Regions from separate parts of the Planococcus sp. 11815 genome, predicted to be linked through region 3. Evidence: riboswitches for the same ligand, from Rfam matches in the RefSeq annotation. Region 3 holds a riboswitch; each other region holds the start of a gene.
What was found. A riboswitch is a leader RNA that binds a small molecule or an ion and turns the genes downstream of it on or off. The one in region 3 is predicted to bind S-adenosylmethionine.
Positions count from the first base shown of each region.

Region 1: it holds a riboswitch for S-adenosylmethionine, as region 3 does, so the genes downstream of both, M1Q06_RS05990 (methionine ABC transporter ATP-binding protein) here and M1Q06_RS16395 (ABC transporter substrate-binding protein) in region 3, are expected to answer to the same signal.
Region 2: it holds a riboswitch for S-adenosylmethionine, as region 3 does, so the genes downstream of both, M1Q06_RS11755 (methionine biosynthesis PLP-dependent protein) here and M1Q06_RS16395 (ABC transporter substrate-binding protein) in region 3, are expected to answer to the same signal.
Region 4: it holds a riboswitch for S-adenosylmethionine, as region 3 does, so the genes downstream of both, M1Q06_RS03095 (MetQ/NlpA family ABC transporter substrate-binding protein) here and M1Q06_RS16395 (ABC transporter substrate-binding protein) in region 3, are expected to answer to the same signal.

Region 1 covers NZ_CP096991.1:1,175,705-1,183,836, reverse strand. The annotation lists gene M1Q06_RS06015 (hypothetical protein) at 318-473, opposite strand; gene M1Q06_RS06010 (hypothetical protein) at 674-1,204, opposite strand; gene M1Q06_RS06005 (dicarboxylate/amino acid:cation symporter) at 1,307-2,473, opposite strand; gene M1Q06_RS06000 (MetQ/NlpA family ABC transporter substrate-binding protein) at 2,713-3,543, opposite strand; gene M1Q06_RS05995 (methionine ABC transporter permease) at 3,637-4,305, opposite strand; gene M1Q06_RS05990 (methionine ABC transporter ATP-binding protein) at 4,298-5,323, opposite strand; SAM riboswitch class I at 5,414-5,518, opposite strand; gene M1Q06_RS05985 (thioredoxin family protein) at 5,554-5,877, opposite strand; gene M1Q06_RS05980 (toprim domain-containing protein) at 5,879-6,220, opposite strand; gene gcvH (glycine cleavage system protein GcvH) at 6,282-6,662, opposite strand; gene M1Q06_RS05970 (arsenate reductase family protein) at 6,740-7,096, opposite strand; gene M1Q06_RS05965 (acyl-CoA dehydrogenase family protein) at 7,650-8,132, opposite strand, start outside.
Region 2 covers NZ_CP096991.1:2,302,086-2,310,217, forward strand. The annotation lists gene M1Q06_RS11735 (STAS domain-containing protein) at 1-325, opposite strand, end outside; gene M1Q06_RS11740 (cobalamin B12-binding domain-containing protein) at 303-953, opposite strand; gene M1Q06_RS11745 (hypothetical protein) at 958-1,326, opposite strand; gene M1Q06_RS11750 (antibiotic biosynthesis monooxygenase family protein) at 1,323-1,628, opposite strand; SAM riboswitch class I at 1,826-1,928, shown strand; gene M1Q06_RS11755 (methionine biosynthesis PLP-dependent protein) at 2,005-3,129, shown strand; gene M1Q06_RS11760 (aminotransferase class I/II-fold pyridoxal phosphate-dependent enzyme) at 3,122-4,294, shown strand; gene M1Q06_RS11765 (NAD(P)-dependent malic enzyme) at 4,438-5,649, opposite strand; gene M1Q06_RS11770 (3-hydroxyacyl-CoA dehydrogenase family protein) at 5,773-6,708, opposite strand; gene M1Q06_RS11775 (hypothetical protein) at 6,799-7,530, opposite strand; gene M1Q06_RS11780 (hypothetical protein) at 7,640-7,969, opposite strand; gene M1Q06_RS11785 (DUF4956 domain-containing protein) at 8,101-8,132, opposite strand, start outside.
Region 3 covers NZ_CP096991.1:3,257,450-3,265,581, forward strand. The annotation lists gene M1Q06_RS16375 (ABC transporter ATP-binding protein) at 1-543, opposite strand, end outside; gene M1Q06_RS16380 (ABC transporter ATP-binding protein) at 540-1,547, opposite strand; gene M1Q06_RS16385 (ABC transporter permease) at 1,561-2,391, opposite strand; gene M1Q06_RS16390 (ABC transporter permease) at 2,415-3,359, opposite strand; gene M1Q06_RS16395 (ABC transporter substrate-binding protein) at 3,453-5,033, opposite strand; SAM riboswitch class I at 5,314-5,416, opposite strand; gene M1Q06_RS16400 (alpha/beta hydrolase) at 5,517-6,284, opposite strand; gene mmuM (homocysteine S-methyltransferase) at 6,441-7,394, opposite strand; gene M1Q06_RS16410 (amino acid ABC transporter ATP-binding protein) at 7,437-8,132, opposite strand, start outside.
Region 4 covers NZ_CP096991.1:579,917-588,048, reverse strand. The annotation lists gene M1Q06_RS03105 (DegV family protein) at 1-510, opposite strand, end outside; gene M1Q06_RS03100 (acyl-CoA dehydrogenase family protein) at 722-1,894, opposite strand; gene M1Q06_RS03095 (MetQ/NlpA family ABC transporter substrate-binding protein) at 1,916-2,746, opposite strand; SAM riboswitch class I at 2,844-2,964, opposite strand; gene M1Q06_RS03090 (SDR family NAD(P)-dependent oxidoreductase) at 3,319-4,074, shown strand; gene M1Q06_RS03085 (hypothetical protein) at 4,406-5,329, opposite strand; gene M1Q06_RS03080 (hypothetical protein) at 5,322-7,106, opposite strand; partial or broken gene M1Q06_RS03075 (IS3 family transposase) at 7,260-8,132, shown strand, end outside.

The DNA of each region.
Region 1 (8,132 bases), 1.2 Mb from region 3:
TGCCTTGCACTCTTAATTAGTATCATTCTAATCTTAACTTATATTGACTTCAGTAGCAAATGTTAAAATCGGCTGCATGTCCTTGCCAAAAACCATTTTGAAATCCGTATTTCCTGCTGTTGGAGGGCTGTTTTTATGGATATTCACGGTTTTCCTACATTTTCAATAAAGTTAGGCTAAATGAGAATTCATTTCAATAAACTTCGTGTAAGACACTAGATTCCACATGTTTGGGCATAGAAAAACCGGACAGAGAAATCACTCTGTCCGGCAGCTTCATTTTAATGTTTGAATGTATGTGGATCGTGTATCTATTGCTATTCGCGGTGCGCTTGGCGCTCGATCTGTGCCGCAACCGACTGGCCTTGGCGATAATCCTGCTCACGGCGCTGTTCAACTTCAAGGATTTTTTGCGGGTCATTTTGGTATTCGTTCAGTCCGTACCCGTGTACGTCTCTGAATGCCTGTTCCATTTTTTCCGTCTTTTCAATACCTTGAGAATCGATAATAAACCATTCCTTTCGAGTTATCTTATTTTTACTTTTACAAGTATACCCGACCGTCCAAAGATTAAACAAGATAAATAATCTAATTTATCTGAAAATAGACCTATCGTCATAGTTATTGGGAATATATAGAAAAAGCTGCCCGTTATACGGACAGCTTTCATAAATTATTGGCTTACTTCGTTATATAAATTAGATGCAACCAAGCCGTTTTCTTTCAATATTTCATTGAAAGTAGCATCCGCTTCGGCAAATTTATCAGCAGCCGCTCCGAATTCAGGTGCATCTGTTCCAAGTTCTTCGATTTTCATCTCGTAAGATGAAGCGATCGAAGCCAATGCCCCGTCGATTTCCTCTTGATGATCGCTTAGCGATTCAGGCACTTCGATTGATTTTACCGCTTGCATCGCTTGTTCAGCAGAGCTTGCAGCCGCTTCTTTCATCTCAGCAAGTTCTGTACCGCTTGGCAGTGTATCTTCAGCTTGGGCAATTTCAAAATCGTTCAGCTGTGCGTCTTCTTTATTTATTTCTTTGGAAACGGATAGATAGAATTGCATCAATTGGCTTTTGATGCTTTCTTTTCCGGATTCCATCGTGGCAGATCCAGAAGCCGTTTCAGTTGTGTCAGTGGATTGTTCGGTTCCGCATGCCGCGAGCAACAAGGCCGCAGATAGGCCGAGGATTGTGATTTTTTTCATGATCGTGCCTCCTGATTTTCATATCCAGCATATGATAGCATAGCCCGATTTATCCGTATAGAGAGCATGAAAAAGCCGGAATTCATTGAATTCCGGCATAATTCATGCTTTTTGGGATGGAGTGAAACGGTCGACGATATTCGCGAGCGCCCCGTCTCCTGTTACATTGGCTGCAGTTCCGAAACTGTCCTGAGCCATGTACAAGGCGATCATCAAAGCGACCATCGTCTCGTCGAAGCCGAGCATCACTTCCAGCAAACCAATGGCTGCCATGACAGCGCCGCCTGGAACGCCGGGAGCCGCAATCATCGTCACGCCAAGCATGAGGATGAACGGGAAGAAGCTGCCGAATGACGGCGACTGCCCTGTCAATAAAATCACGCCGATTGCACAAGTGACGAGCGTAATTGTACTGCCCGATAAATGGATCGTTGCAAACAATGGGACCGTGAAGTCAGCCACACGTTCTTTCACGCCCGTTTTACGTGCTTGGCGCAAAGTGACAGGAATGGTAGCTGCTGATGATTGAGTGCCGAGTGCCGTGAAGTAAGCCGGCAGCATCGTCCGGATCAAAGCGAACGGATTTTTCTTTCTCAATACCCCTGCAGTGGTGTATTGGCCCGTGAGCATGACCCAGTGCAAAGCGATGATCAGGATGAAGACCACCGCAAATAGTGAAAGGATCTCCATTACAGCCCCACCGTACGCCATGTTCGCAAAAATACCGAAGATGTGGAATGGCAATAGCGGGATTATGATGTATGAAATAACTTTTTCAATGATCTCCTGGAACTCTTCGAAGAATGATGCCATCGTCTTGCTTCCTGTAGAAGCCATGCCGATTCCGAGCAAGAACGCCAAAATCAAGGCGCTCATCACGCCGAATAATTGCGGAATTTCCAGTTCAATGAAGCTTGAAGCAAGCGCATTTGCCGGGTCATCCAAGTTGTTCAGCGAACCGCCTTCCATCAAATTAGGCAAAATGGAAGAAGCTACGATAAAGGCCAGGACGCCTGCCACGATAGTGGATAGATACGCGACTGCAGTCGCAAGGCCCAATAATTTCCCCGAACCTTTGCCGAGTTTTGCAATACCTGGTGCAATAAAACCGAGAATGATCAATGGCACGATAAAATTCAAGAACCCTCCGAAAATTCCTGTGAACGTAGCAAATACACGGACGAGCGCTTCTGGCGCAACAGAGCCGATGAGTACGCCAAGCACGATGGCCAGCACAATCCGCGGCAGCAAACCGAATTGAAATTTCATAATCTTGTCCTCCCTGTGGAAACAGTTGTTTATTCGTTATTATGTGAAATTACCATAGTTTTCGAAAAGCTAATAGCTTTTTCCTAAATCACGTAATATTTTTATTATTTCGAAAAAATAATAAAATGTTTTGAAGGATTGCTGAAAGTGTTTTATTCCGCAAGCTCTTCCGTTCCCCCTGTTTTTCAACATAAAAAAACGCGATGCATTCCTCTCGGGAATGCATCGCGTTTTATGGTTTATTGTTCAACAGGAATGACAGCGCCGTCCCATTCTTCAAGGATGAAGTCTTGGATTTCTTGTGAAGTCAAGACTTCGACTAGTGCTTGAATGTCTTCGTTTTCTTCATCACCGGATTGAACGACGATCAGGTTGGCATAAGGAGAATCCGAACCTTCAAGTGCGATTGAATCTTCCATCGGCTTCAAGCCGGCATCGATAGCGTAGTTAGCGTTGATGAAGACAGCGTCGCCTTCATTTGCTTCGTACATTTGCACAAGAAGAGCCGGCTCGTATTCTGTCTCGAACTGGATGTTTTTCTCGTTTTCAACGATGTCGCTGACTTCAGCTGTCGTTTTATCGACGTTTTCATCGAGCTTGATCAACCCTTCTGCTTCTAGGATGGACAGCATACGGCCGTGCTCCGCGACAGAGTTGCTCATAAGAATCGTTCCATCTTGTGGAATCTCATCCAAAGACGCAATGTCTTTTGAGTAGATGCCCATTGGCTCGATGTGGACCGCGCCAGCATTGGCGAAGTCATATCCGTGATCGGCAATTTGTGCTTCCAGATAAGGAATGTGCTGATAATAGTTGGCATCCAGATCCCCTGATTCCAAGTCTTGGTTCGGAAGGATATAATCCTGGTATGTTTCGATTTCAAGCTCAATTCCTTGTTCTGCAAGGATTGGTTTTGCCTGTTCTAAAATCTCTCCGTGAGGCACGTTAGAAGCGCCGACTGTCAACGTGCTTGTTTCTTCGCCTTCTGAACCGCCGCCGTTGCTTTCTTCAGCGCCGCAAGCCGATAACGCCAATACTGCTGCAAATGAACCAAATACTAATTTTTTCATTACAAAATTCCCCTTTTCTTCTATTAAATGTAGTTTTATATAATACCGGGCAATGACTGCCCCTTTTTATTTAATCGATCCGCCCAAGACGGCTTAGCGTTTATCGGCTCTGCCGGTCAAGAAGTCACCGACAAATTGGACGGCGAAGACGATGACCAAAATCAAGATCGTCGAGACGAGAGTTACGTCTTCGCGGCTTCGTTGGAACCCGTCCAAGAACGCGAGCGTTCCGAGCCCTCCAGCGCCGATGATGCCTGCCATGGCAGTATAGCCAACTAAAGCGATGGCGGTTACGGTGATTCCGGAGATTAAAGCGGGTTTTGATTCAGGCAGCAGCACTTTGCGGATAATCGTCCACGTTGTCGCTCCCATCGAGCGCGCGGCTTCGATGACGCCTTTGTCGATTTCTTTCAAGGCGATCAGCACCATGCGGGCATAGAATGGTGCTGCCCCGATGATCAATGCCGGGAGTGCAGCGTTCGGCCCACGGATGCTGCCGATCAGGAATTTCGTGAATGGGATAAGCAAAATGATCAAGATGATAAATGGAATCGAACGGAATATATTAACGAACGCTCCTGATAGCCAGTTGACTACTTTATTCGCCCATAATTGGTTTGGTGCAGTCAAAAACAGGATAACGCCTAGCACGAGCCCGATGATAAAGGTGAACAGTGTGGACACTGCCGTCATGTAAATCGTTTCGAGCGTCGCTTCCCACATAGCTTGCCAATCAACGTTCGGGAACAAATTCTCAAGCATTGCCCATCACCTCCGTCTGTACATCATGCGCACCGAGGAAGGCGAGTGCCTTTGCGATTTCATCTGCTGTCCCCTTCAATTGAAGGATGAGTGTGCCATAAGCACCGCGCTGGGTATGGGAGATATTGCCGTGGACGATATTGACTTCCACCGTATATTCCCGAATCAGCTGTGTCAGGATCGGCTGTTCCGCTTGGTCCCCCACGAATATTAATTTGACCAATTGTCCTTCCGGATATTGTTCGCGCAAATGGCGGACGGTTTCTGCCGAATCTTCCGTCTCGGTCACTTGGGCAACAAATCGCTTGGTGATTGTTTCCTTCGGATGCTGGAAGACATGGAGCACTTCGCCCAGTTCGACGACGCGCCCGCCTTCCATCACTGCCACGCGGTGACAGATTTTCCGGATGACGTGCATTTCGTGCGTGATCAAGACAATCGTCAAGCCGAGTCGCTTATTGATGTCGACCAATAATTCCAATATCGCATCAGTTGTTTGCGGATCAAGTGCCGATGTCGCTTCGTCGCACAGAAGCACTTCCGGATCATTGGCCAGCGCACGGGCGATGCCGACACGCTGCTTCTGTCCACCGGAAAGCTGGGCAGGATATGCACTTTCACGACCTTCCAGGCCAACCAGTTCGATTAACTCTGCTGAACGCTTGCGCCGCTCCTCTTTCCCCACACCCGCGATCTCGAGCGGGAATTCAATGTTCTCGCGCACAGTCCGCGACCACAGCAAATTGAAATGCTGGAAAATCATGCTGACTTTTTGGCGGGCTTTGCGAAGTTTCGGCCCTGAAATCGCTGTGATGTTCTGGCCATTGATCTCAACGGAACCTTCGCTCGGTTTTTCCAGGCCATTCAGAAGGCGGATCAACGTACTTTTTCCCGCTCCGCTATAACCGATAATGCCAAAAATCTCGCCGGCCGGCACCGTTAAGTCGACATGGTCGACAGCCGTCAAGCGCGCTTTGCCAGTATCGAAAACTTTAGTCAATCCTTTTAACTCAATCATGGTTGGGCACTCTCCTAAATCTTTTGCTAATAAAAAAGCCTTCCTGCTCAGATAAGCAGAAAGGCACATGTGTAAACACAATAAACCGTTCTCTCATCTTTCAAAGTTTTCACTTTGAGTGACTTGGCACCATTTCATTTTCATGACGGTTGCCGGGCTTCATCGGGCACTTCCCTCCACCTCTCTGTATAAGAGCTACGCTATTAAGTTAATTTTAGAAATTAAATTTATCATGGCTGGCTGTATTCGTCAACCGTTTTCAATTTCTCATATAGATACGGCACCGACTGGAAAGCGTAGACCTTGTCTGTCACTTGGCCATTCTGTGAAATCAGCAGACACGGCACGCTTTCCACTTCATAAAGCTCCGCCACTTCCTGTACATAATTCAAATTAGCTTTGCCCATTGGAAGGTCTGGCAATAGTTCCGCCACCACGCCGAGCATCTTGCTTGCGACTTGGCACGTACCGCACATCGGCGTATATAGATAATAAGCTGAAACAGGCTGGGTGTTTTTTTCCTTCAGCCATTCTTTATGTGTCCATTCATTCATGCTAGTCATTCCCTGCTACTGGATTTAAGACCCGTACATCTGCTGCGATGAGCACATCAATCAGCTTCCGCAGCGGCGTCGTCGCCACCTCTTTATAGCTTCGGTCGATATGGAAATGGCGGGCTTCCGGAAATTCGCGCTTGATGAGCTTGCGCAGTTTATCGCCGGAAGCATCCGCATCGACGAGGATGATGATATCCTGCCCTTCAAAAGGCAACAGCATTTCTTCGAGTCTTGTAGCACTTACTGTACCATTTGTGCAAAGAATCGTCACGGGTTCTGCAATCAATGGCGCTATCCGGGTTTTGTCGCTGATCCCTTCAACCACTATCACTTTCTCCATAAGTAATCCCCCCAGAAAACCATATATGAAAAAAAGCGCCATGAAGAGGCGCTTTCAGAACTTACTCGTTTGTCATTTCTTTATATTCGTCAGCTGACATCAATGCATTGACCTCATCTTCGGAAGGGGCTTCCACAACGACCATCCACGCTTTTTCATAAGGGGATTCGTTGACGAATTCCGGGCTGTCTTCAAGCTCAGAATTGACTTCGACGATTTTGCCGCTGATCGGCGCATACAATTCCGATACTGTTTTAACGGACTCGACGCTGCCGAATGGCTCGTCTTTTTTCAGCTCGTCGCCGACTTGCGGAAGCTCGACAAATACGATGTCTCCAAGTTCATCTTGCGCGAAATGAGTGATGCCGATACGTGCTTTGCCGTCTTCGACTTTGACCCATTCGTGTTCTTTTGAATAGCGAAGCTCTTGTGGTGTGCTCATCCAAACCCCTCCAAATATGTAATTGACTCAATTTTAGTTTGCCACAACCAGGAATGAAAAACAAGATGACAAACTTGTCAGCTCCATGTATTTGCGTAAGCGTCTTCCTTGAAACCGAGTGTCGCCTGAGAACCGTCCCATGCGAGCGGGCGTTTGATGAGCATGCCGTCCGCTGCCAGCAATTCGTATTGCTCATCTGCTGACATTTCCGGCAGCTTTTCCTTCAGTTCAAGTTCACGGTATTTCTTGCCGCTCGTATTGAAAAACTTCTTCAGCTCGATGCCGCTTGCTTCGTGGATCTCTTTCAGCTGTGCCGCGGATGGCGGGTTTTGCGAAATATCGATATAGTCGAACTCCGCGCCATTCGCTTCAAGCCATTTCTTGCCTTTTTGGCAGGTCGAGCATTTCGGGTAAGCGTAATACTGGATCATCAAATCTCCTCCTGTCTTGTAAATCAAGCATATCAAAATGCCACAGAGCAGTCGACTGGAAGGGAGTTAGTGAAAATTGAATTGAAAATGTGACTTTCTTGTATGAAAAATCGGATGTCCATTTCGACGGACGCTTTCGGGCCCACAGGATGTGGGTCATGCAGCTGGCGCGACAGGACGTCGCGGTGCCAGCTGCCAGGACACGGCTTCAGCCGCTTCCTTCGCTGCGCTCAGTCCAGGGTCTTCAGCTCGTGCTATTTCCGCAGGAGTCGCCGTCTCCATTCCCATCCGGTATTGTGTATTGAACGAAGGAAAAACCTTAAATGCTAATTAAATCTCACCGTTTCTGTTGCTCTCAGAAGAAACACTTTATACAAAAATTATAAAACTCCTCTTCTTGCATGTCTTAAACAAAAAAAGGTTTCGTAGCGACGGAGGAGGCTTGGGTGCGAGCCCACGGAAAGCGAGCGATAAGCATCGGAAAATACGACTTCCCAATTATATCGACAACCTTAAAAAACAGGAAGGGTTTCCCCTTCCTGTTTTGTGCAATCTATTAGACGACGTATTTTTCTACACTGATCAATTTTTCGGATGCTTCGCGTTTTTTCGCGATCAAGTTGTACGGCGTTGAACGCGTCAACTTGCGGAGTGCGGACAGCATCATGCGCTGGTTGTCGCCATCGATTGCTGCGATCAAGGTTTCTTTCGCGTCTTTCTCGATTTCCTCCAAAGCTTCCTGGCAGAAGATCTGCGTATAAAGAAGTTTCTGCTTCGCCTTTTCTTCGCCGCTTGCTGCGATCGCTTTTTCTGTGCGCAAGACAACCGATTCCATCGCGAAGACATTGCTGACGATATCCGCGATGTTCACGAGCACTTCCTGTTCTGCTTCAAGTTTCTTGCCGTAAGTCTGTGCGGCAAGGCCTGCAGCGAGGATGGCAATTTTCTTCGCATTTTTCACCAATGCTTTTTCCTGTGCCAAAGCTTCGGTTCCGACTTCTTCAGGCATCATCATCAATAATTCTTCCTGCAAAGCTTG
Region 2 (8,132 bases), 960 kb from region 3:
GAATCAATTGCGCCGTGATGGCAGCCATTTGCTCATCTTTTGGCACCAGTACAAGATTCAGTGAAAAGTCGCTATCCCACCGGTAATAGACGTCCGCCAAGAAGAAGCCGGCTGCTGTGGTGAAATTCAATTCGATTGGTTTCTTGCTGCCGCGTGTTTTCAGTAAGCGTTCCGCTTTGGCGTGGCTGCCTTCATCGAGTAATTCAAAAAATCCTTTTGGTTTTCCGAAAAGCTGTTCTGCCTCATGCGAATAGTCGACGACCGCAAAGCTATTGTTCAATTGAAAAGCCGGAAGCGGCCATTCAGCCAGTGGAGAGCGTGTCATCGTTCGACCCCTTTCCAGTACGGATCCATTCCCTGAGCGCACCAAGTTCCCGGACGACGACCGCTCCTTTTATGCGCAAATCCGCAAAGCTCGACAAAGTGACAGCCCTGCCGCCAATCAGGACGGCTGGATTTGAGTCCACCTTAGAGAAAGCTTCGGCGTAGGTTTTCAAAACCGGCAAGCGGTGTGCAAGTGCACCCGACAATGCCACAACATCGGGCTGCCAGTCACCGGCCAATTCGAGTGCTGAATCGAGCGGCAAATTTGGCCCCATATAGCGGACATCATAGCCCTCTTCACGGAACATCGCCGCGACCATCTTGAGCCCGATATAATGCTCTTCGCCTTCTGGCCCAAAGATCATCGCTTTTTTACGGCCATCCTTATCTTTATTGCGCAGTTCCGTAGCGGACAAGACAAAATCGCAAACAGCGGTTGCCAAGTGCTCTTCCGCTACCGATATTTCATTTTGTTCCCATAATTCCCCGATGCGGTACATCGCCGGCGTCAAAAGTTCGCCGTAGAGCTGTTCATGTGAATGGCTTTCCAGGAAATCCTGGACGTATTTCAAAGCTTCCTCTTCCTGGCCTTGCAGGAAAAGATCCGAAAGCTGTGTTGACTCGTTCATTTGATCAGCCCCTTTTATGTGGAGGGAGCTCCAATAACCGGACTGCGCGATCGAGGCAGCCCCGCATGAAATCTCCTTGCGTTGTTTCGGTATAGCGCGGCACAATTTCGATGAGCCGCTGAAAATTGTCGATGATGAGCGCAGTTTCGACATTGCGGCTCACGAGCACCGTTTCGAGCCAGAGTGCATAGTCTAGAAAGGATTGCTCGCTTTGCAGCTCCCACGCGGTTTCGAGGTAATCCAAGTGGTGATGATTGTCTTTGACGGTATGTTCATATCCCTTATCGCCGAAACGTTCCCATAAATTCGGGTACGCTTCGTATATACCGTCTGCCGTGTCGGTCGCGATTTGCTGTTTTTGTTCCTGGTTCATTCGGCCACCACTTCGTATTGATGGACTTTCGGGACGATGCCCGCGAGTTCCTGGTCTGGATAATTCTTCTCCAAATCATGGATCTCCTTGAACTCCTGGCTCTTGACCCAGTTCATGTAGGCCTGTTTGGATTGCCATTCCAAGTGGACGGTCAGTTCATGGCGCTTTTTCGTGTTTTGGATTAGCCGGAATGAAGTGAAGCCTTCCGCCTGGTCTACACGGCGCGATCGTTTTCGGTATATTTCTATGACGTCTTGCACCTTGTCTTCCGGCACAATGACGGTCGATGTGACGATGTACATAATTCAGAACCCCTTTGCAACTGGCCTTGTATAAGCCGGGCATGATAAAAGTATACCTCAGCATACCATTTCAGCTTCCGAAATAAAAGCGAGCGCCTTCGGGACATTTACAAGAGTATTTTCAATATTCCGCTTGTATTTCGCAAGTAATTGCCGTATGATGGAAAACATCAACCAACCACAACTATATAAAATGATTCTTATCGAGAGAGATGGAGGGATTTGGCCCTGTGAAGTCTCAGCAACCGGACGTGTTTGTTACGGTGCTAATTCCAATAGGTGAAGCCTAGTAGATGAGAAGATAGCATATACGGCAGGGGCTTTCTTCTTATCATAGAAGAAAGCCCCTGCTTTTTGATTTGAAAGGATGAGGACCATGACACAACATAGCCTAGAAACACGCCTGGTACAACTCGGCAACCGCAGCGATCAACGCACAGGGGCGGTCAATCCCCCGATTTATCTTTCTACCGCCTACGAACATGAAGGCCTTGGCAAATCCACAGGCTATGATTATACGCGGACGAAAAATCCGACACGCCAGCTCCTCGAAGAAGGGATCGCGAATCTAGAAGGCGGCGACGCAGGCTTTGCGTGCAGCTCTGGAATGGCCGCGATCCAGCTGGTCCTTTCCCTGTTCCGCCCGAACGATGAGATTTTGCTTCCTGAAGATATTTACGGCGGCACTTACCGTCTGCTGGAACAATATGAGGAAAAATACCATATCCGTCCCGTATACGATCCCTTCGTCGATCCGAAAACGGCCGAAGCGAAAATCACTGACAATACAAAAGCGATTTTCATTGAAACGCCGACCAACCCGTTGATGCAGGAGATCGATTTGGAATTGTATGCACAACTGGCCAAGCGCCACAATCTTTTACTGATCGTCGACAATACCTTTTTGACCCCTTTCTTGCAGCAGCCGCTCAAAATCGGCGCCGATATCGTACTCCATAGCGCCACCAAATACATCGGCGGCCATAACGATGTGCTCGCAGGCCTCGTCGCTGCAAAAGGCGCAGGGTTATGCGAGCAGCTTTTCAACGCCCACAACTCAGCCGGCGCTGTGCTGTCGCCGCTTGATTCCTGGCTGTTGATCCGCGGCTTGAAAACCTTGCCGCTGCGTATGCGCCAGCACGAAGCGAATGCCAAAGAACTTGCCCGCTTTCTGGAATCTCAAGATACCGTGACAGACGTGCTGTATCCTGGGAAAGGCGGCATGCTGTCGTTCCGCCTGCGAGAAGAACAATGGGTCGGGGAATTCCTCGAGAGCCTGTCGCTCATCACATTCGCAGAGAGCCTCGGCGGCGTGGAAAGTTTCATCACGTATCCCGCGACCCAGACCCATGCCGATATGCCGGTTGCAGAACGCACGGCACGTGGCGTCTGTAACCGCCTGCTCCGCTTCTCTGTAGGCGTCGAGCAGGCAGAAGATTTGATCGCTGATTTGTCACAAGCCTTGGCCAAACTGGAAAAGGAGGTCGTTTCCCATGAGTGAACGACGCGAGACCAAATTGATCCATTCAGCAGGCATCGATCCATTAACAGGCGCAGTCAATGTGCCGATCTATTTATCATCGACTTTCCATCAGGAAAGCATCGATTCGTTCGGGCCGTTTGATTACAGCCGCTCCGGCAACCCGACGCGCAAATCGCTTGAAGAAACGATCGCCAAACTTGAAGGCGGCGCGCGGGGCTTGGCCTTTTCTTCCGGCATGGCAGCCATCTCATCGGCCTTCATGCTGTTGAAAGCCGGCGACCATGTGCTGGTCTCGGAAGACGTTTACGGCGGCACTTATCGCTTCATTACGGAAGTGCTGGAAAAATTCAAAGTCGATTATACATTCGTCGACATGACCGACCTTGGCGAAGTGGCCGCAGCGTTCCAGCCGAACACGAAAGTGGTCTACATTGAAACGCCTTCCAATCCCGTCATGAAAATCACCGATATTGAAATGGCTGCTAAACTGGCGAAAGCAAACGACGCCATGACTTTCGTCGACAATACTTTTATGACGCCGCTTTACCAAAACCCGCTTGAACTCGGCGCGGATATCGTGCTCCACAGCGCGACGAAGTTCCTGTCTGGCCATAGTGACATCACGGCCGGCCTTGCGGTGACAAAAGATGCCGGCCTCGGCGAACAATTGGCATTCATCCAAAATACATTCGGATCTGTGCTCGGCGCACAGGATTCCTATACATTGATCCAAGGCATCAAAACGCTCGGCGCCCGCACAAAACAATCCGGCGAGACGACCGCCCGCATTGCCGAGTATCTGCATAGGCACCCGCTTGTCGAAGAAGTCTATTATCCCGGCTTCTCATTCCATCCCGGAAATCCGATCCATAGCCGCCAAGCAAGCCACGCAGGCTGTGTGTTGTCATTCCGCCTGGCGGATAAGGACGCCGCCCGCATTCTCGTAGATGCTTTGGAAATCCCTGTGTTCGCCGTCAGCCTCGGCGCCGTCGAATCGATCTTGTCCTATCCGGCCACGATGTCCCATGCCGCAATGCCGCCCGCTGAACGCGAAAAGCGCGGCATCACCGATGGGCTTCTGCGCTTTTCCGCAGGACTCGAGCATCCCGATGACTTGATCAACGACTTCAGCCAAGCACTCGAAAAAATTGCGATCGCCAAAGGGCTCAGCGTCGCCGATTAATTTTGTTCATTCAAAAAGACCGTCCGACTCGTCATCAAGCTGATGGGTCGGACGGTCTTTTTTCATGCCTTTGCATCCTACCGCCACTAAACCTAAGAAAGCCTGAATTCCAGGGGGAGGGAATTCAGGCTTTCTTCTATTTATTATAAGACAATCTGCTGGGCAGGCTCTTTGAGCGATACTTTGGCAACGCCCGTTTCTTCGGCAGCCCTAGCGACTGCTTCGGCGACCGCCTGTGCCACACGCGGATCGAACGGCTTCGGTATCACATAATCTTCGTGAAGTTCATGGGTGGCGATCAAGGCGGCGATCGCTTCAACTGCCGCGATTTTCATCGCGTCGTTAATGTCGCTCGCCTGTACATCAAGTGCGCCACGGAACAATCCGGGAAACGCCAGCACATTATTAACCTGGTTGGCAAAATCGGAACGCCCTGTCCCGATGACCCGTGCACCGGCTGATTTCGCGGCATGCGGCAAGATTTCAGGATTCGGGTTCGCCATCGCAAAGATGACCGGCTCTTCATTCATCGAGCGCACCATGCTTTCCGTCAATGCGCCTTCTGCCGATACGCCGACAAAAACGTCAGCACCGACAATGACATCTGCCAACTGCCCTTGTTCCATCTGATAATTGCTCATTTCCGCAACTTCCGCCTTGAAGGGATTCATGCCATTCGGGCGCCCGTTATAAATCGCGCCTTTTGTGTCGCACATGACGATATGGCCAAACCCGAATTTCGCCAGCAATTTAACGATGGCGATGCCTGCCGCACCGGCGCCGTTCACGACCACTTTGACATCTTCGATTTCCTTTTCGACCAATTTCAATGAATTGATCAGTCCGGCAAGCGTGACGATCGCGGTGCCGTGCTGGTCATCATGGAACACCGGGATGTTCATTTCCTGTTTCAGGCGCTGCTCCACGATAAAGCAAGTCGGGGCGGCAATGTCTTCCAGATTGACGCCGCCAAAGCCAGGTTCGAGCAATTTGACGGTTCGGATGATTTCTTCGGCATCTGTCGTATCCAGGCAGATTGGGAATGCATCCACACCGGCAAATTCCTTGAACAATAAAGCTTTTCCTTCCATGACCGGAAGCGCTGCTTGCGGGCCGATATTGCCGAGCCCAAGCACCGCTGTGCCGTCAGTAATGACCGCTACCGTATTGCCTTTCATCGTGTATTCATGCACTTTGCTTGGATCCGCATGAATTTCACGGCACGGTGCGGCTACGCCAGGAGAGTAGGCGAGGCTCAAATCCCTCTCGTTTTCCACAGCCACTTTTGAACGAATCTCCAATTTCCCTTGATGCCGTCTATGCAAGTCCAGCGAATCGTTTTTCAAATCGGTCATTTGCCTCATCTCCCTTTTGATTATAATTGTTTATTATATCGCCTCCACGTCAAATTGAAAGACTTTTCTTATAATTCTGATTAATTTCAGACTTTAGGCTGATAGAGAAATGATGAGCCTATATCATTCTTTTTCCATATCCTGTTTAAGGAAATGGATCAACACTTCTTCCCGTTCAGCTTGCACAGCTCTCGATTGCGCTTCCGGCCACTCGTAAAAGCCGCTTCCTGTCTTGGTCCCAAGCTTGCCACTTTTCGCTAATTCACTCAGCGTGCGGCCCGGCTTTTGTTCTGTCGACAGGTCCTCGAACAGATAATCCGAAATCGCATAAAAAATATCCAAACCGCCGAGATCCGCCGTCTGCAGCGGACCGGTTACTGGCAAGCGCCTGCCGATGCTATACGTGACGGCAGCATCGATATCTTCTTTTGACGCCACCCCCGCATCCAGCAAAGCCTGTGCTTCACGGAACAAAGCGAATTGAAGCCGGTTGCCGATAAAGCCAGGGAGTTCTTTTTTCAATAGTACAGCTTGCTTGTTCATCTGCTCGATGAGCGCTTTCGTTCGTTGTAAGGTTTGTTCACTGGTTTTCTCGCCGCCGACGATTTCCACGAGCGGGATTAAATGTGCCGGATTCCAAAAATGTGTCAATACGAAGCGTTCCGGATGTTTCATTCCTTCGGCGAGGGCAGTCGGCATCAACCCCGAGCTATTGCTGGCAATGATAATATCGTTTGCGATCAAGCCCTCCAACTGCTGGTAAATTTGATGCTTCAACCCTATATTTTCAGGTACAGCCTCTATGATGAATTCTGCATTTTTCACCGCTTTTTCCAAAGAACTCGTGAAGGACACGTGCTCCGCCATCTCCTTTGTTTGTTCATTGTCGATCAGTTCATTGTCTGCCATGAGGCGCAGTTTCGTTTCAAACCCTTTTTGCGCAGTTTCCAGATCTCGGGCGTCCACTCCGAATATACTTACTGACTGGCCGCTCCATGCCGCTGACAATGCAATTGAATGTCCCATTGTGCCAGCACCGATAATCGTGATATTTCCCATCTTGACCCTCTCCTTTAGCTAGTAATGATACGCCCATTATACAGCGAAAAAGCCCGCTAAATCAGCGGGCTTTTCAATGAAATCGCCTGTCTACTTCTTTTCTTCGGCAAGTTCGATGGAGGCGAGTGTAGATGTGATCGTCATTTCATCGGAGTCATCGGCATTTGCACGGAATTCACGTTTCACTTCTCCGTAACCTTCCACGAAATAATTGCGGTTGATCGAACCGTCCTCTGTCATTGATTCAAGCACGAAAACATCATCAAAATTTTGATATGGCGTCTCTAAGCTTGTGCCAGTTTCCACCACAGTCGCGTCACCGATTTCCTGGCCTTCTTCGATCGGAAATTCCAGGTAAGTTGAAATCACTTCCAAGGCTTCCAATTCTTCGAAACTTGCCGTGTAGTCATCGTAAAACTCACCTTCCTGTTTAACGAGCTCGATGCGATCCTCATGCAGTCGGAAGACTTTAAGAACGACGGTTCCGCCATTATCTTCATACGTTGCGACATGGTTCGCTTCCATGTAATCGGTTTTCAGCGTAAATTCGGCAAATTCATTTCCGTATCCTTCAAATTTAGCAGTAGACCCATCCTCAAGGAAGTAATCATACGGATCGACAGTGGCCTGTTCACTGCCATGGCTGTCACCGCCCGTGCCTTCCGCTGGCATTTCCTCCATTTCTGCTTCTGGCGCCTCTTCCTGGGCTGCCTCTTCCTGTACCGCGCCTTCTTCAGGTTGTTCAATGGTTGTATCCTGCGTTCCGCAGCCGGCCACTGTAAGCATCAGTGCCATCCCTCCAAAACCAAGCCAATATTTCATTAACTCTCCTCCTTTTTTAAAATATTACGGCTAACAACCTGATGATAAATTGAATATTCAGTTATTGATTAACAGAATTGATTCGAAATTCCTGTACGCCTCCGGCTAATCAAAGATGGAGTGAATCGTGATAAATGGGCTTTAGATGGATATCGTATTCTTTCCGCACTTCGTTTAAATCGTAAATATGCCCTCGAAATTCCGGGTCTTCAAGTTTCTCGATCTGTTCATGCACTAGATCCGCAAAATAAACCCCCACGGCTACGCCTTTTGGGTATTTACGCTTCACTTCTGCCACAAATTCGTCTGTAAGCTCTTGGTTGAAAGCATGATAAAGCGCCGCATTCACCACTGTCAAGGAATCTTTCGTCGCGTAGGAGACGACATAATAATTGCCATATTCGTCCTTCAAAAGATCGCGTTCGGCTTCTATATTCATTCTCTTCTCCTCCTTTTAACACTATTACTTGTCCATACCCTCAGCGAGCTTGGCGAAAACAGGAATTCCGACTCTCCCGCTTAGCCTGAAAATGCCCCAGCTGCCTGAAATAGCGGGCTGGGGCGTATACGTCATTCTGTGGCTTGCATATACGAAAGAGTCA
Region 3 (8,132 bases):
GACCGGCTCATCACAGATCAGCAGTTCCGGCTCCAGGGCAAGGGCGCGGGCAATGCCGACACGTTGCCGCTGGCCGCCAGAAAACTCATGCGGCAGTTTATTGTAATGGGTGTCCGGGTTCAAGCCGACCAGTTCGAGCAATTCCTTGACTCTCGATTCCAGCCGCTCGGTCTTTTTATAGGCTTTCAACGGCGCCGCCACGCTGTCCCCGATCTTCATGCGCGGATTCAAACTGGTGTAGGGATCCTGAAAAATCATCTGGACATTGCGCCGCATGTCATGAAGTTCTTTGGCGCTAGCTTCTGCGTAATCTTTTCCGTGGAACAGGATTTCGCCCGCTGTCGGTTGCTGCAGGCCGACGATGCTTCTCGCGAGCGTGCTTTTCCCGCAGCCCGATTCGCCGACGATGCCGAGTGTTTCGCCTTTTTGGACTTGGAGGTCAATGCCATTAAGCGCTTTGACGTAGCTTTTCTCGCGCTGCAACAAGCCTTTTTTGACGGGGAAATGGACATGCAGCCCTTTGATATCCAATAATGCGCTCATGTTGTCAGCACCCCTTCCAATTGCTTTTTCTGTTCTTCGAATTCATTGCTCGAAAGAATGCACGCTGCAGAATGATTGCTTTCGCGATGCTCCAACGGCGGATCAACTTGCCGGCATGCGTCCCGTGCAAACGGGCATCTCGGTTCGAACGCGCATCCCGCCGGCCGGTCGATCAAACTCGGCGGCTGCCCATCGATCGGGATGAGCCGCTCTGGGCCGCCTTCACGAATGACCGGGACCGAACGCAAAAGCGACCACGTATACGGCATTGACGTTCTATAGAAGATATCTTCAGCACTTCCCGATTCGACGATTTTCCCGGCATACATGACCAGGATGCGGTCGGCCAAATGGGCCACGACGCCGAGGTCGTGAGTGATGACGAGAATGGCCGTGCCGTATTTTTCTTGGATGCCCTTCAGCAAATCCAAAACTTGCGCCTGTATCGTGACATCCAGCGCCGTCGTCGGCTCATCCGCAATCAATAGTTTCGGATTGGAAGCAAGCGCCATGGCGATCAAGACACGCTGGCGCATTCCACCCGAGAATTGATGCGGGTAGCTGTTCATGCGCGCTTTGGCATCGGCAATGCCGACGTCTTCCAATAACTCAATCGCTTTTTCGCGTGCTTGCTGTTTCGGCCGTTTTTGATGCGCTTGTATGGCTTCGATCAATTGCTTGCCGATTCTGGAGACGGGATTCAAGCTCGACATCGGATCCTGAAAAATCATGGCGATGTCGTTGCCCCGCAGTTTTCTCAGTTCCGTTTTGCCCATTTCCAATACCGGCTGGCCTTCAAAATGAATCGTGCCTTGCGGATACAGTGCAGGCGGTTCCGGATTGAGCTTCATCAAGGAATGGGCAAGCACGCTTTTGCCGCTCCCCGACTCCCCGACGATGCCGATGGTCTCCCCTTTCTGGATGGAAAAGGACACGCCGTCGACCGCTTTCACGAGGCCGCCCGGTGTATCAAGATGGACATGAAGATTTTCTACTTGCAACATTCGAGTGCCCCCTTTAGGCAAGTTTGGTTTTGCGCTTGCGTTTCGCTTGATGTGGATTAAAACTGTCCCTCAGCCCATCGCCGAGCAAATTCAAAGCCAGAACAGTGATGACGATCGCAAGGCCTGGGAAAATGGAATACCAAGGCGCGATGGTCACGTAGATCTGTGCTTCCTGCAGCATATTGCCCCAGGTCGGCGTTGACGGGTTAACCCCCACGCCGAGAAAGCTGAGCGCCGCTTCCGCTAAAATCGCTTTCGCGAAAATGAAGGTGCTTTGGACGATAACCGGGGACAGAATATTCGGCAATACGTATTTGGCGATGATCACCGCATGGCTCGATCCGGTCGTCTGGGCCGCTTCGATATAGGATTGGTTTTTCACTTGCAGCGTCGCCGAACGGACGACTCTCGCCATGACCGGGAAAAACGCCAGCGTCAAAGCGATGATGATATTGGTGATGCTGCCGCCAAGTGCTGCAACCAGCGCAAGCGCAAGGATGAGTGCCGGAAACGCCAGAAAGCCGTCAATGATTCTCATCAGCACGAAATCCACTTTGCGGAAATAGCCGGAGATTAAGCCAATCACTGTGCCGATTACCGTTGACAGCACCGCAACGATGACGCCGACAGACAAGGACACCCGGGCCGCGACGATGGTCCGCGAGAAAATGTCGCGGCCAAAATCATCCGTGCCGAACCAATGTGCCCCTGAAGGGCCGGTCAAGCGCTGTTCCGGGGAAATCGCGGCCGGAGAGAAAGGCAGCCAGAAACTTGCGGTGAAGGCCGCAAGCGCGACGATCAATAGCATCGCCAGCGCCAGCAAATTCGTTTTCTTAGTAAACATCGGTTTCGTCTCCTTCCAAATGGTCAATCATAGCGGATGCGTGGATCGAGGAATGTGTACAGCAGATCTACCAATAGATTGACGAACACATAAATGCCGGCAATGAACAACACAATTCCCTGTACGACCGGGTAATCGCGGCGGTGGATGGAATCGACCAAGAGCTGGCCGATGCCCGGAATCGTGAACAAAGTTTCGATGATGACTGTGCCGCCGAGCAAGCCGGCCACTGTAGCGCCGAGCACCGTGGTCGTTGGGATCAAGGCATTGATGAAGACATGGCGCATCAATACTTCACGTTCCTTTACGCCTTTCGCGCGCGCCGTTTTGATGTAATCCTGATTGACCGAATCGAGCATGCTGTCGCGCAGCATCCGGGCGATGATGCCCACCTCAACGATCGCCAGTACAAACGATGGCAGCAAAATATGGTGAAGCCATGCATCCGCCCCTTCCGCAAACGGCACATAACCGGCCACCGGAAAGATCGGCAGCGCGACGCCGAAGCCGAGCACCAATAGCGTCGCGAGCCAGAATTCCGGGACCGATACGCCGAACAAGGAAACCGATGTGAAAATCGGGTCCAAGACAGTCTTGCGCAACGCGACGATGAGGATCGCCACCGGAATGGCAATGACGAGCAAAATCACCGTCGACAGCGCCATCAAGCTGAAGGTCGGCCCGAAATTCTCGGCGATCAGCGAGGTCACCGATTGCGAAGAGTAAACGGAAGTTCCGAGATCCCCCGTGATGACTTGTGAAAACCAATTAAAGAATTGGACATACAGCGCTTGGTCTAAGCCCAGTTCACGCTCCAAATCAGCAATCGCTTCCGGTGAACTGTCCTCCCCTAAAATGAGGAACGCCGGGTTGCCGGGAGTCAGATGCACGATCATAAAGACGATTACACTGACGACCAGCATGACGGGAATCACCGACAACAGCCGGCGAATCGTGTAGTTCAGCATTGCTTGTTCCCCCTTCTCCATAAAAGGAAGAAAATCGCCAGCATCGTTCCTGACGATTTTCTTCTCTTAGTTATCCTGTTTGATGGCTCGTCGTTAATTTGTTTTATACGTATTCCAGAAGCGCGGGCCATACCATTCGCTATAGTCGTGGATATCGGTTGTGCGCGCATTCAAGTTCGAGATGTTCGTCACTTTTTCAAACGGCAATTCTTCATACAGCGTTTCGTTCAAGCCGGCGAGGATCTGCTGTCGTTCTTCCTCGGATTCCGCTTGTGCCCACTGGGCGATTTGCTCCTGCCATTTCTCACTGTTATACCAGCCACTGCTGTTCGAATCCTGGCTCAACATGCCTGCCTGGTTCGGCGAGAAGAACGGGGACCATCCGACGACAACGAGATCCCAATTGGAAGCCTCTCCCCATTTCTCAAGGTATGTTGCCCATTCATAGGATTCCAGCTCGACCGCAAAGCCGGCTTCTTCAAGCTGCTGTTCAGCGATCTCGGCAATTTTCTTATAGTCGTTGGAATCGCTCGAGAAGATAATTTTGATCGGCTCGCCGTCGTAGCTGCTTTCTTCCAATAAGCGTTTCGCTTCATCCACATCGTAGGACAGGAAGCCGTCTGTGTTTTCTTCCGAATACAGGGCGGTTTGGTTCGGCGTGAACAAAGCACCGTCCAATTCGTAAAATTCCTCGTTGCCGTATGTTGCTTTGGCAATCGCTTCTTTATCGAGTGCAGCGTTCAATGCCTGGCGTACTTGCAAGTCATCGAAAGGCGCTTCCGATTTATCCGGCGTCAACACCGTATAGCCGTTAGTGGCGGTGCCAGCTTCGATATTCGGCGTGCTTTCGATCACTTCGTACAAATCGAGCGGAACTTCATCGCCGAAATCGTAAAGTCCGGTTTTCAAGCCATTGACCACCACTTGAGGGTCTTTGACGATCTTGAAATGGACCGAATCCACATACGCTTTTTTCTCTCCCGTCAAACCGCTTGTCTCATCGGTTCTAGATGCATAGTCGTCGTATTTGGCCAAGACGATTTCATCGCCGCGCTTCCACGAATCAAACTGGAATGGCCCGGTGCCGATATACTGGTCATGGTCAAGCGGCTTTTCGCCGGCCGCTTCAGCGACCTCTTTCGGCAAGACGACTGCAGCCGATTTCGGGGCAGCCAAGTCAGAAAGCAAAGAACTGTATGCTTTGTTCAATTGAATGGTCAATTGCGAGCCATCTGCTTCCACGGACTCAACGTGGTCGTTGGTGATCTTGCCGACAGATGACACTTTCAGCCAACGTTCGATGGACGCTTTGGCATCTTCTGCCGTTACCGGTTCTCCGTTATGGAAGGTCACGCCTTCACGCAAAGTAATCGTGTAGGTTTTTCCGTCTTCGCTCACTTCATAATCTTCAGCGAGCAGCGGCACTGCTTCAAAATCCTGGTTTAAGGCAAACAAACCTTCATAAATATGCCAGCCGATTTTGCGTGCGGCACTTTCCCCCGTGTACATCCAGTCCAGCGTGTTCGGATCTGCGCCGATCGCCACGTTCAGCTCCCCACCTTCCACTGGTTCTGAATCTCCGTCAGCATTGGACGAACTCGCTTCCCCGCCGGAACAACCGGCCAAACCGATAAGTGCAATTAAACTGATAAGTAAAAAGATGATATTTTTCACGATGTTCCTCCTTATGATTAAAAAAATGATGATGCCTCGATTATGTATGCAATTGCCTAAAAGCCTATCCAAGTTCCCAGATTTTCAATGAAGCGTCGAAGTGTTGATGCGCCAATCTGCCGCTCAAGCTCCGACGGTATTTCGAAAACCATTTGTCCATTGAAGGCACCTCCTTCGCCAAAAATAATTTATCTTACCTGTTTACTTGGTTTTAACGTAATAAAAAAACCCCTTCTTCTTTTCGACAAGAAGAGGAGTGGTTTCATACGTTCGATCGCCTCTCTTATCTCTGTACGCGCGGTACAAGGAATTAGCACAGTGCCGCATTGCGGTCTGCTGCTTTGACGTCTCAGGGCCAGTCCCTCAGTCAATCTCGATAAGATGATTAAATTGTAAAGTTCATGTTAAGGCCCTTGATCCGGCTTGTCAACATTATTTTGAATAAATTGAATTTATTTACATAACGCTGAAATTCGATTTGGTTTACGCTTGCCGTCCTGCCGGAAAAACACTCGACTGTTCGATCCATTCAATGGATTTGGCGACGATGAAATCCAATTCATGGTCCATGGAAGCAATGTGATAGGAATTATGGAGTTCGTGCTTGAACGCGTGTTGCGAACCGACCTTGCCGAGAATATAATCGGTGTTGGCTGGCGGTACGACATGATCTTCAAGCGACTGGAAACACATGACCGGGCAGTGGACTTCGCCGAGCTTTGCGCGGACAGCATCCATATAGCCGAGCAATTGCTGATACGCTTTGACCGGCGCTTGCCCGTAAGTGATTTCCACCGCATCCGCTTTTTTAATGTCGGGCGCATCTTCTGTGACGTAAGCATGGGCCGGGCGGCTGCGGTAAGTTTCAAACTGCGGGATGTCGATCGCCGGATTGATCAACGCGATGCCCTGGATTTCAGAATGGCGGCTGGCCAGATCCAAGCTCAAGGTGCCGCCCATCGATTGCCCGATGACAAAGACCGATGTGCACGATTTTCTGAGTTCGATATAGGCCTGCTCGACACTCCGGAACCAGTCATCATAAGAAAATTGTTGCAGATCCTTGTAATGGGTGCCATGGCCCGGCAGCCGCGGACAGGAAACCGTATAGCCTTGTTCGCCGAGCGCTTCGCCTAATTCCCTGACGCTTTGCGGCGTGCCGAGAAACCCGTGGCACAATAGGATGCCGGTGCTGCCGCCTTTCAGAAAGAAGGCTTCCGCCCCTTGGATGACAGGATATTGTTCGTTCATGCAATCCCTCCTTCAGCTGTTTAAAAATCAGGAGGCCCACTAGCTGCCTCTAATGTGAAGTAATGCGAAAAAAGCTTATTCACATTAGACTATATTTAAAACCTACTTGTCAACTAGGTTTTATAAAATGAACGATCCCCCGCACTAGGCGCTGCTTTAAACTCCCGAACCCTTCCCTTGGCGCGCCCAGCTGGCGATGGCTGCAATATCACTCGGCGACGTGCTGCAACAGCCGCCGATGATGTCAGCTCCTGCTTGATGCCAGGCTTTCGAATTGGCTGAAAACGCACCAGCTGACGGTTCTTCGCTCCAGGTTTTGCTTACCGGATTGTAAGTGGCGCCGGAATTCGGATAGACGATGACCGGTTTGGAAGATGCGCTTTTCACTTCCTGGATCAAGGATTCGATAAACTGCGGAGCTGTGCAATTAATGCCGATTGCCGCCACTTGGGGTTGTTGCTCGAGCCATTTTGCACAATCTGCGATCCGCTCCCCGTTGCTGATATGGAACTCATCTTTCGCGCTGAACGTGAACCAGGCAGACACTTGCGAAAATTCTTCCAGCACGCTCACGATCGCTTTCGCTTCCGCGAGGCACGGTAAAGTTTCGCACGCTAAAATATCCGCTCCTGCTTCCACCAGCACCCGGATGCGTTCTCTATGAAATGCGGCCAATTGCTCTTCGCCAATCGCATAGCCGCCGCGGTATTCAGACCCGTCCGATAAAAACGCGCCGTATGGGCCGACTGATGCCGCCACTAAAGGCTTCGGCCTGTTCGAGCGATCCGCTGCAGCGCCCCAAAACTCGTCGCGCGCTTGTGTTGCCAACTCGACAGACTTCGTGATCAATGCGATCGCTTGTGATTCTGTCAGCCCTCTCTCCTGATAGCCTTCAATGGTCGCCTGGTAACTGGCCGTAATGGCACAATCCGCCCCAGCCTGGAAATAATCCACATGCACTTTCTTGATTAACTCCGGATTTTCCATCAATATTTTCGCTGACCATAAGGAATCATTTAAATTGCATCCATAGTTTTCAAGTTCTGTCGCCATAGCCCCGTCCACGATGAGGACCGGGAACTCGTTCAATATCTGTTCAATCGGGTTCATTCCAAACCATCCTTCCGCTCTCAGTCGTTTCACTTTATTCCCTCAGCCTTGGACGGCTTTCCCTAAAAATTGTCTCGTTCTTTCAACGGCGGGCTCGGTGAAAATTTGCTCAGCCGTGCCTTGCTCGATAATGACGCCGTCTTCCATAAAGATGACGCGGTCCGAAATTTCCCGCGCGAAATTCAATTCATGGGTCACGATGAACATCGTTTTTCCGGTGTCCGCGACGCGGCGGATGGTGGCTAATACTTCATCGACCAGTTCCGGGTCCAATGAAGAAGTCGGTTCGTCGAATAACAGCACTTCCGGGTCCAAAGCCAGCGCACGGGCGATGCCGACACGCTGCTGCTGGCCTCCGGACAATTGCGCAGGGTAATGGCTCAGTTTAGACGACAAGCCGACCTGCTCGAGCATCTCGATGCCTTTCTTGTCAGCAGCGTCTTTTTTCATCCGCTTGACGCTCGTCAAACCGACGGAGACATTTTGCAGCACAGTCAGATTCTTGAACAGGTTGTATTGCTGGAACACCATCCCCGTTGCAGTCCTGAGCGCGAAGATTTCCTTTTTCTTGGCGGTGGCCGCATCCACCCGCTTTCCGCCGATTTCCACGATGCCGCTCGTCGGATCTTCGAGAAGGTTGATGCAGCGCAACAACGTCGACTTCCCGGAACCGCTTGGCCCGAGGACCGCCACCACTTCGCCTTTTTCGACGGTTAAATCGATGCCTTTCAACACATG
Region 4 (8,132 bases), 650 kb from region 3:
GCTTTTATGCAATTGGTTCAAACTCGATGGAATGAACGATAGATGCGATTTGGTGGTTAATTGATTGATGGTCTCTACGACTTCTTCGGGTTCTTTGCCGGCTGCGAACAATTCGTTGCCGATTTCGATCATTTTCCCCATCGGGAACGAACCGATTTTCGAGTCGACTGGATACACTTTGAAATCCGCCATCTCGGCAGCTGATTGCGCGCTGTCGAATGTGCCGGACAGGCCGCTCGACAAATGAAGCGCCACAGCAAAATCATAGCCTTCCGCTTGCAGTTTTTCATATAAAGCCATCATTTCGCCGATGGCCGGCTGTGAAGTTTTCGGCGACACTTTCGCCGCACGTAATTTATTATAAAATTCTCCCTGCGTCAGGTCGATCGACTCTCGGTACGACCCGTCGTCAAACACGACACTAAGGGGCAATACATAGACATTATGCCTTTGGATGAATGCATCATCCAATTGCGCTGCTGTATCCGTGATCCATGCTATTTTCTTCATCGAAAAAATCCCCTCTAGATGCAAATTCCATATCGGAAGCAGTTGTCTGCTTCTGCTAACTTACAGGAGGCGAAGCCATAGCCGCTAGTGATAGATGTCACATAAGGAGGATTTAATGTAAGCGCCGACATAATTTGCACTTATATTCGTTATTTCTTTCCAATTATGAAAAGGAAAAAGCCGCTGATCCCTTGAGATCAGCGGCTCCATCCTATTTAACCGGTTGTTTCGTTTTCTGCTTGCCGATCGCAAAATCAGCCAGCGACGGAATGAGCATGTCTTCCATCGGCGGGTTGTGAAGCCCCGCCCGCACATCGCGGTAATAGCGCTGCAAAGGCGATTTTTCCGACAGGCTGTGTGCACCCGCCACCCGCATCGCCAAATCCACGATGTCGACCGCTGAATTCGTCACCGCGACTTTCACGGCCCCGAGTTCCGCAGCCATCTGCGAGCGCTGTTCGTCGTCCGATTCATCCCATTGTTTCGCGACGGAATAAAGAAAGTGCCGCGCCCGCTGCAATTCCAATTCGATTTGGCCGATCTTTTGTTTCACGTTCGGCAGCTCGATGATCGGCCCGTTCAAGCTATTCGGCGAATACTCCTGTGCAAAGCGGATTGCGTAATCCTGCGCGGCCTGTGCGATTCCGAGGTAGCACGCCGGAATGTGCAAAAGCCATCCCGCCGGTTGCTTTTTACCCGGCACACTGATCTCGACCAAGGCCTTTTCCTCCACTTGGACATTCGTCAATACCAAATCATGGCTTCCGGTGCCGGTCATCGCCACGCTATCCCAGGTTTCGTCGATCGCTATACCTTCAGCCGACCGCGGGATGAGGAAATAGCCGACTTCACCGGTTTCCTCAATCACAGCAGTCACGTTGAAGTAATCCAATACCGGCGCCATCGATGTGAACGACTTGCGCCCGTCAATCACCCATGAGCCGCCAACTTTTCTCGCTGTGGTCGACGGTTTCCCGCCTCTTGTCGGGCTTCCGGTCTGCTTTTCGGTTGCGCAATTATTGATCAACGCACCTCGCGCTTTGATGTCGTCGAACAAGTCCACAAGCACCGATTCGTCCCACTTGCTCGTCTCGCCCAAATCTTTGACGATGCCCATATGCCAGCCGATCGATAATCCCGTCGACCCGTCCGCACGGCTGATCGCTTCCTGATAGCGCAGCATCTCGGACAAGGAAATGCCCGCCCCGCCGTATTCTTTCGGAATCGTCAGAGCCGGGTAATTGATCGCTTTCAGCTCGTTGAAATTGTCGAATGGAAATTTTCTCTCCAAATCGTTGTGCGCGGCCCGTTCCGTGAACGGCGCCACCGTCTCATTCAATATGTCCATGCGCTCTTCGAATGTCTTTGCTTTTGTGATATCCATCATTCTTCACCTTTCTCCTATCTATTGCGTCCATTCCTCCGTCAAAATGAAGCCGTCGTACTGCTCATTCGACTCGATATATTCCTGGAATTCCTCGGATTCGTAAGCGTCTTTCAAATCTTTCGCCCACTGAGTATCCGCGTTTTCTTCTTCGATCGTCACCACAATCCGATGCTGTTCGGGCGTATTCTCGATTTTCAACGCATCCGTTATCTTGCGGTCCGGCGCATTGGCAATATAATTGCCGTTAACGACGCCAAAATCGATATCCTGTAGCGACACCAGGATCTGCGCTGGGTCTAAGACTTTCAAGTCGAGATCATAATCGGCATTTTCTACTGCGTTCAAATTAAAATCCGTCACGCCTGCCCCGTCTGACACCGTTACCCACCCGAGTTCCTCCAAGATGCGCACTGCGCGTTCCTGGTTGACCGGATCATTCGGCAAGCCGACAGTCGAGCCGTCCTTTACCTCATCCAAGGATTGGTGATGCACCGAATACAAACCTTGAGGGGCGCTCGGCACAAAAGCGATCCCCGTCATGTCCATGCCCAATTCCTCGTTGATCCCTTCCATATACGCTGTGCTCTGGAAAATGCTCGCATCGATCGAGCCTTCCTGCATCGCCGGGTTCAACTGCATGTTTTGGGAAAAAGTTGTTGTATCCACTTTATACCCTTTCTCCTCCAAAATAGGCAAGATCCCTTCCTTGAATTGCTGCTCATACGTCCCGACGCCAAAGCCGACGCGCACTTCTTTCTTATCTTCCCCCGAAGCTTCCCCGCCATCGCCGCATCCCGCTAATAATAGCGTGCCCGAAATCCCGAGCACTCCAATCCAACGCTTGTTCATCTGCCATCTCTCCTTGGTCTTTTTTATTTTGAATGAAATATGGCCAAATAGAAAAACCCCTCTTCATAAAAAAGAAGAGAAGCTCACCGTCCGGCTCTTCTCATCTCTCAAATGCATAACAGCACCTGCTGGATTTGGCACAGTTTCAAATTGGAATTCCAATCTGTTCCGCTGCCGAAGCTTCAAAGGGCCAGTCCCTCCACTTCTCTGGATAAGAAATTATGTACTCAGTGTTAATACCGAGTAATTTGATATGATTAATACAATAGCAGAGCTTGGATTTCATGGCAATAGAGGATTTCGAAATCATACTATAAAAACACTTCTCCCTACTAAATTTGAAAGGAGTGTTTCAATGTACTGCTCCTTGCTAAGATATTTAGTATGTTTCTTTGCCAGCAGGAAAATAGTGTATAATCTTCATTTAAGAACTCTCATAATTCCAAACACTCTAATATTGCAATTTCCAGTTTATAAATGCTGTTTCTTTCACTTCAAAACCAGCATAATCTCATGAGAGTTTCATTGTTTCTGTACACTTGCTATCTATTCATTTCAATGGAGGGATTCACATGAAGTACACGGTAATCACAGGCGCCAGCTCAGGAATAGGATATGAAGCTGCACTGGCTTTTGCGACACGCGGCAAAAACCTTATTCTTGTAGCAAGACGGGATGCCGAGCTCAATAATCTTAAAGAGAAGATTCAAAGCATGAACTCTGATCTGGACGTCGTCATCAAACCCACAGACCTATCCGACAGCGGGCAGGTCCATGCACTATACGAAAGCCTTAAAGAATACGACATTGAAACCTTCGTCAACAATGCCGGCTTTGGAAACAGTGCTACCGTCGCTGAGCAGGATGTAACTAAAACCGAAAAGATGCTGCGCGTAAATGTTGAAGCACTCACCACGCTTTCCACTCTTTATGCACGCGACTATGCGGACCAAGAAGGCGCACAGCTCATCAACGTATCATCTGACTTAGGCTACAGACTCGTGCCAAATGCCGTGACATACGCTGCGACCAAATTTTACGTGAGCGCATTTACAGAAGGCCTTGCCCAGGAACTGCAGGATAACGGAGCTCGGTTAAAAGTTAAAATACTCGCACCATCCATGACAGAAACCGAATTCGTAAAAACGGCGCGGGAACTTGATGAATTCAGCTATGGCGACAATGTGCAGAAGTTCCATACCGCAAAAGAGATGGCACAGTTTATGCTGGAGCTTTACGATAGTGAAAAAGTTCTCGGGAAGGTCAATAGTGAGAGCTATGAGTTTGAGTTGATGGATCCGGTTTTTCAGTATACTTCGAGGAAGTAGGATCCCTATCGTTCCGATATCAAAAAATGCCCTCTCACATGATGTGAGAGGGCATTTTTCTAGTGGGCTGATGACTTACATGATGCCGCCCCTGATATCAATCAAGTTTTACTAGTTTTCTCTTTCCTAAGTATACTTTTTAGTCCAAATAATTTGTACGAACAGCACATTATGTCTATATAAGAATGTCTCAGTGCAATGAGTTGGTGGTCATTGTGTGGTCAGTAATATTCTTGACATTTAACGTTGTCACCATGATGGTGACACCACTCCTAATTATTCTTGATAAGGATATTGTTACTGTTTTTTTTTTACAAAACCTATATCTCAATTAATTCACTAACAGTTCTTTATCTATTTTAGGATATAATAATGCCGTTATTATACTTATTGCCTCTTCTCCTTTTTCTAAATTAAAGACTGTTTTACTTTGTATAAGCCCAATATCTTCGAGCTTACCATCTAAATACAATATCATGAAGTTCCCTCTCGATAACCCTGACAGGCCATGGATTTTTATTTTGCAAGCTCTTATTTTACCAATTTCACTTTCTCGGAAGTGCATCTCATTTACTTTGTTTATCTCTAATTGTATATCGAGATGAGTTTCAAAAATTAGTTGAAATACATTCTTTCTTATACTTTCAAAATACTCTAAAGTCCACAAATCTTGCAAGTCACGTTCACTCTTTGCCAAACTTCTTATTAATCTTCTATTTATTGATGAAAAAGGATACATTTCTCTTTGTTCAAAATACTCCTGAATTGTTTTGTCTTTTAATCTTTTACTACCAATTTTTGAATGTAAGTTATAGTAGAACTTCGTATTATGGAAGTTATAGAATAAATCTAACCATGATCGATATAATGGAAAATAATCTATAATGCCACCGTTACTTTTCATAGGGAGTTTTTTTGTAAGTTCTATATAAGAATCTTCAAGATTTCTAGCAAAGTCGTTACTTAATTTAATAAATGAATGTAGTTCAGAACAATCTCTCATTTCAATAAAAGTATTTTTAAAAGAAGCGTTATTTTCTTCTTGCGAGAGTTCTATTTTTTTGTACGCTATTTCAAAACTAAAATAATGATCGAATTGGCAATTGTAAACTACTTCCCTATAAATCGACCATGCTGTCTTTGACAAAAAATCTTTCAACCCATAAAACCCTTCGTATATATCCTTCCCCTGTGAGGTTTCCTTCATTTCTTTACCAAACTGATATGCAGCAATTAATGTATTAACCTTAAACACCATCCTCACATCTTAATCTATATGAAATAAGCTCACCCAGCACAATATTAGCTAGCAGGACATTTTCAGCGTTTATTTCTAAATCACTTCTTCCATGGACAAGATCATTTCTGTAAGACCTGACTTCCCATAATTTATCAAACTCCGCTGTAGTAATAGGTATTCTTAATTGACTAATTAATGACTGTATTTTTACTTTAAGAGGTGGATTAGATAAGTTTCCTAAACTTTTTTCTTTAATTTTAGCTTTGTACTCTTCACTATAGATATCTTTATCTTTTAATAGTAATTTTATATCCTGTTTAAATTCTGTTACTATCTCCTTTGGTAAAAAAGGTTCCGTCTTAACTTTATCAACTAAAAATTCCATAGAGATATTAGTATAAATAATCTTATCCTCTATGTCTGTAGCTTTCCAACTTCGATTTAACCATTTTATAGCATTGAATATTTGTTTCAAGATAGGTGACTGCTGATTTGTCAGCTTTTCATACAACTTTTCTTCGTACCAATCCAACTCCTTTATTTGTTTATCAAGAGATGAATCAATCATTAGAGAATTATTTTCTCTTATATTTTTCGAATCACTGAAAATCTTTTCACTTCCTATCATATTTTCTACATAATAAAATGTTGAACACGTGGGATTTTGATAAAGTCCTAGTCTATTCCATCTATTAAACTCCTCACCCAAATTGTATAAATTAAAAGCTCTATCATTTTTTGCTAACAGCATTATGACATCAATAGCGCTCTGTATCTTTAACAACCCTAACTGGTAAGCATCATATGTATTATCTGATTCAACGATCGTTTGAGCGAAAGTATGAAATTCGTCGTGTAAGTCATGATTGTAAAATTCACTTATATTTCTAAATTTAAATATTGCTTGTTCTTTGTTGTAAAAATTAACATCACCTAACCCGAAGGATCCGCTTGTTATAGACAAATCTACAATTGGAATTATCACAAGATAAGGAGCTTTAATCTCTTCGACACTTTCGATATTAATCTGTTCTTTTTTAATTCCTGCCGTTCTTAAAATAGCATTTACATGTGACTGTAGATTAAGCCCACGAGAAGAATAATATCCCCCCTTAATATAAACTAATTCATGCATAAAAGAACTTATAGTTAACTCATATGTATTGGAACTCGTAGTTGCTGCTTCATAAATTCTGCCAGCGGTTTCTATCTTCTCTCCGGTAAGAGAATACCTAATAATCATGTCATCTACCAGATGTATTTTTTTAACATCTTCAGTGTTTTTTTGATTAGTTTCAATTTCAATCTTTCCATATAGTAAACCACTTCTATTAAAAAAAAGAATAGAACTTGTGGGTTTATGCATAATCTGATTATTGTATGTCTCACATTCACATGAAATTACACTCCGACTCCTGGAGGCCAATACAGTTATATTTTTATACGAATAAAAGTCTGTTTTTTTTATATTAGACTTTCTGAAATAATTTATTGTTTCCGGTATATTATCTACAGATATGTCTATTGTGTTATATTCACTTCTTATTAAATCAGAAAGCTTATTTAAAACAACATTTATACTTTCTTTTTCTACAGGTATCACTTCTTCTTTTTCAAAATCGAATCCTATTATCAAAAAGTTACTAGAATCATTTAATTTAAAGATAAGATATTGAATTATTATCGATCTACGATGAAGAATTAGAGTTAAAATTAACTCTTTGTTGATAAATTTCCTTTCATCTAGATTATAAGTAGAGTTAAACAAAGTAGGGTCGAAAGGATTTATCATAGTCCATTTACCTCCTGCTATAGATATACTGGTACATCAACACTAAATCAAACGACTTTTTTAGGGTTGCGTTTAGATAGTCCACACTTTTTTGAACAGAAAAATTAAGGGCACTTAGGCTATAAACACATCTCCCCCCGAAAAGGAGTCCTTATCATGTCCCAAGACCGTCGCGCTTTTTCGCGTGAATTCAAGCAACAGATGGTGGGTTAGTCGAAAACGATAAAATTAAAAAAGAAATTATTCGAGAACACAACCTTGGCTCATCCTAACTCGATCGCTAGATTCTTCAGACTAACCGTTCCGGTTCATTCATTAGAAAAGAGAATCGGACACCTAAACAACAAGAGTTGACGGACTACAAAAAACGGGTAAACAACTAGAAATGGAAGTCGACATTTTAAAGCAAGCCACGCTGATCATGTATCCAACAAAATCAGGATCGCTATTCGGTATCAGCAATGTGTAAAGTCCTCGAAATGAGTCGCAGTAATTTCTATTACGGAACGACGACTGCGATGGTGAACCAACAAAAGAAAGAAGACGAGGAATAGGTGTTAAAAAGAAAATCTCCACGGTCTTCCACCAGCACCGTAACGTATATGGCGCAAGCAAAATCAAAGTGGAGCTAGAACGTCTTGGAGAAACCGTATCGAAACGGCGTATTCGCCGACTCATACAAAAGATGGATCTCGTCTCAAAGTATGCGCAACCGAGCTATAAACCGATGAAAACACCGACAAACGAGGCGACGTACCAGAACGTGCTGAACCGTCAATTCCAAGCAGGCCAACAACTCACCCTCTTGGTGGGTGAGTTGACATACGTGAAAGTGGGAAGTAACTGGCATTACATCTGCCTGCTCATCGACTTATACAACCGCGAAATCGTGGGATCCAGCGCAGGCGCTCGAAAAGATGCCGCCTTGATTCAGGGTGCGTTCGAAACGGTCAAACAGGACCTGAATACGGTCGCCTTTTTCCATACCGACCGTGGATCTGAATTTGAGAATGAAGGAATCGATGA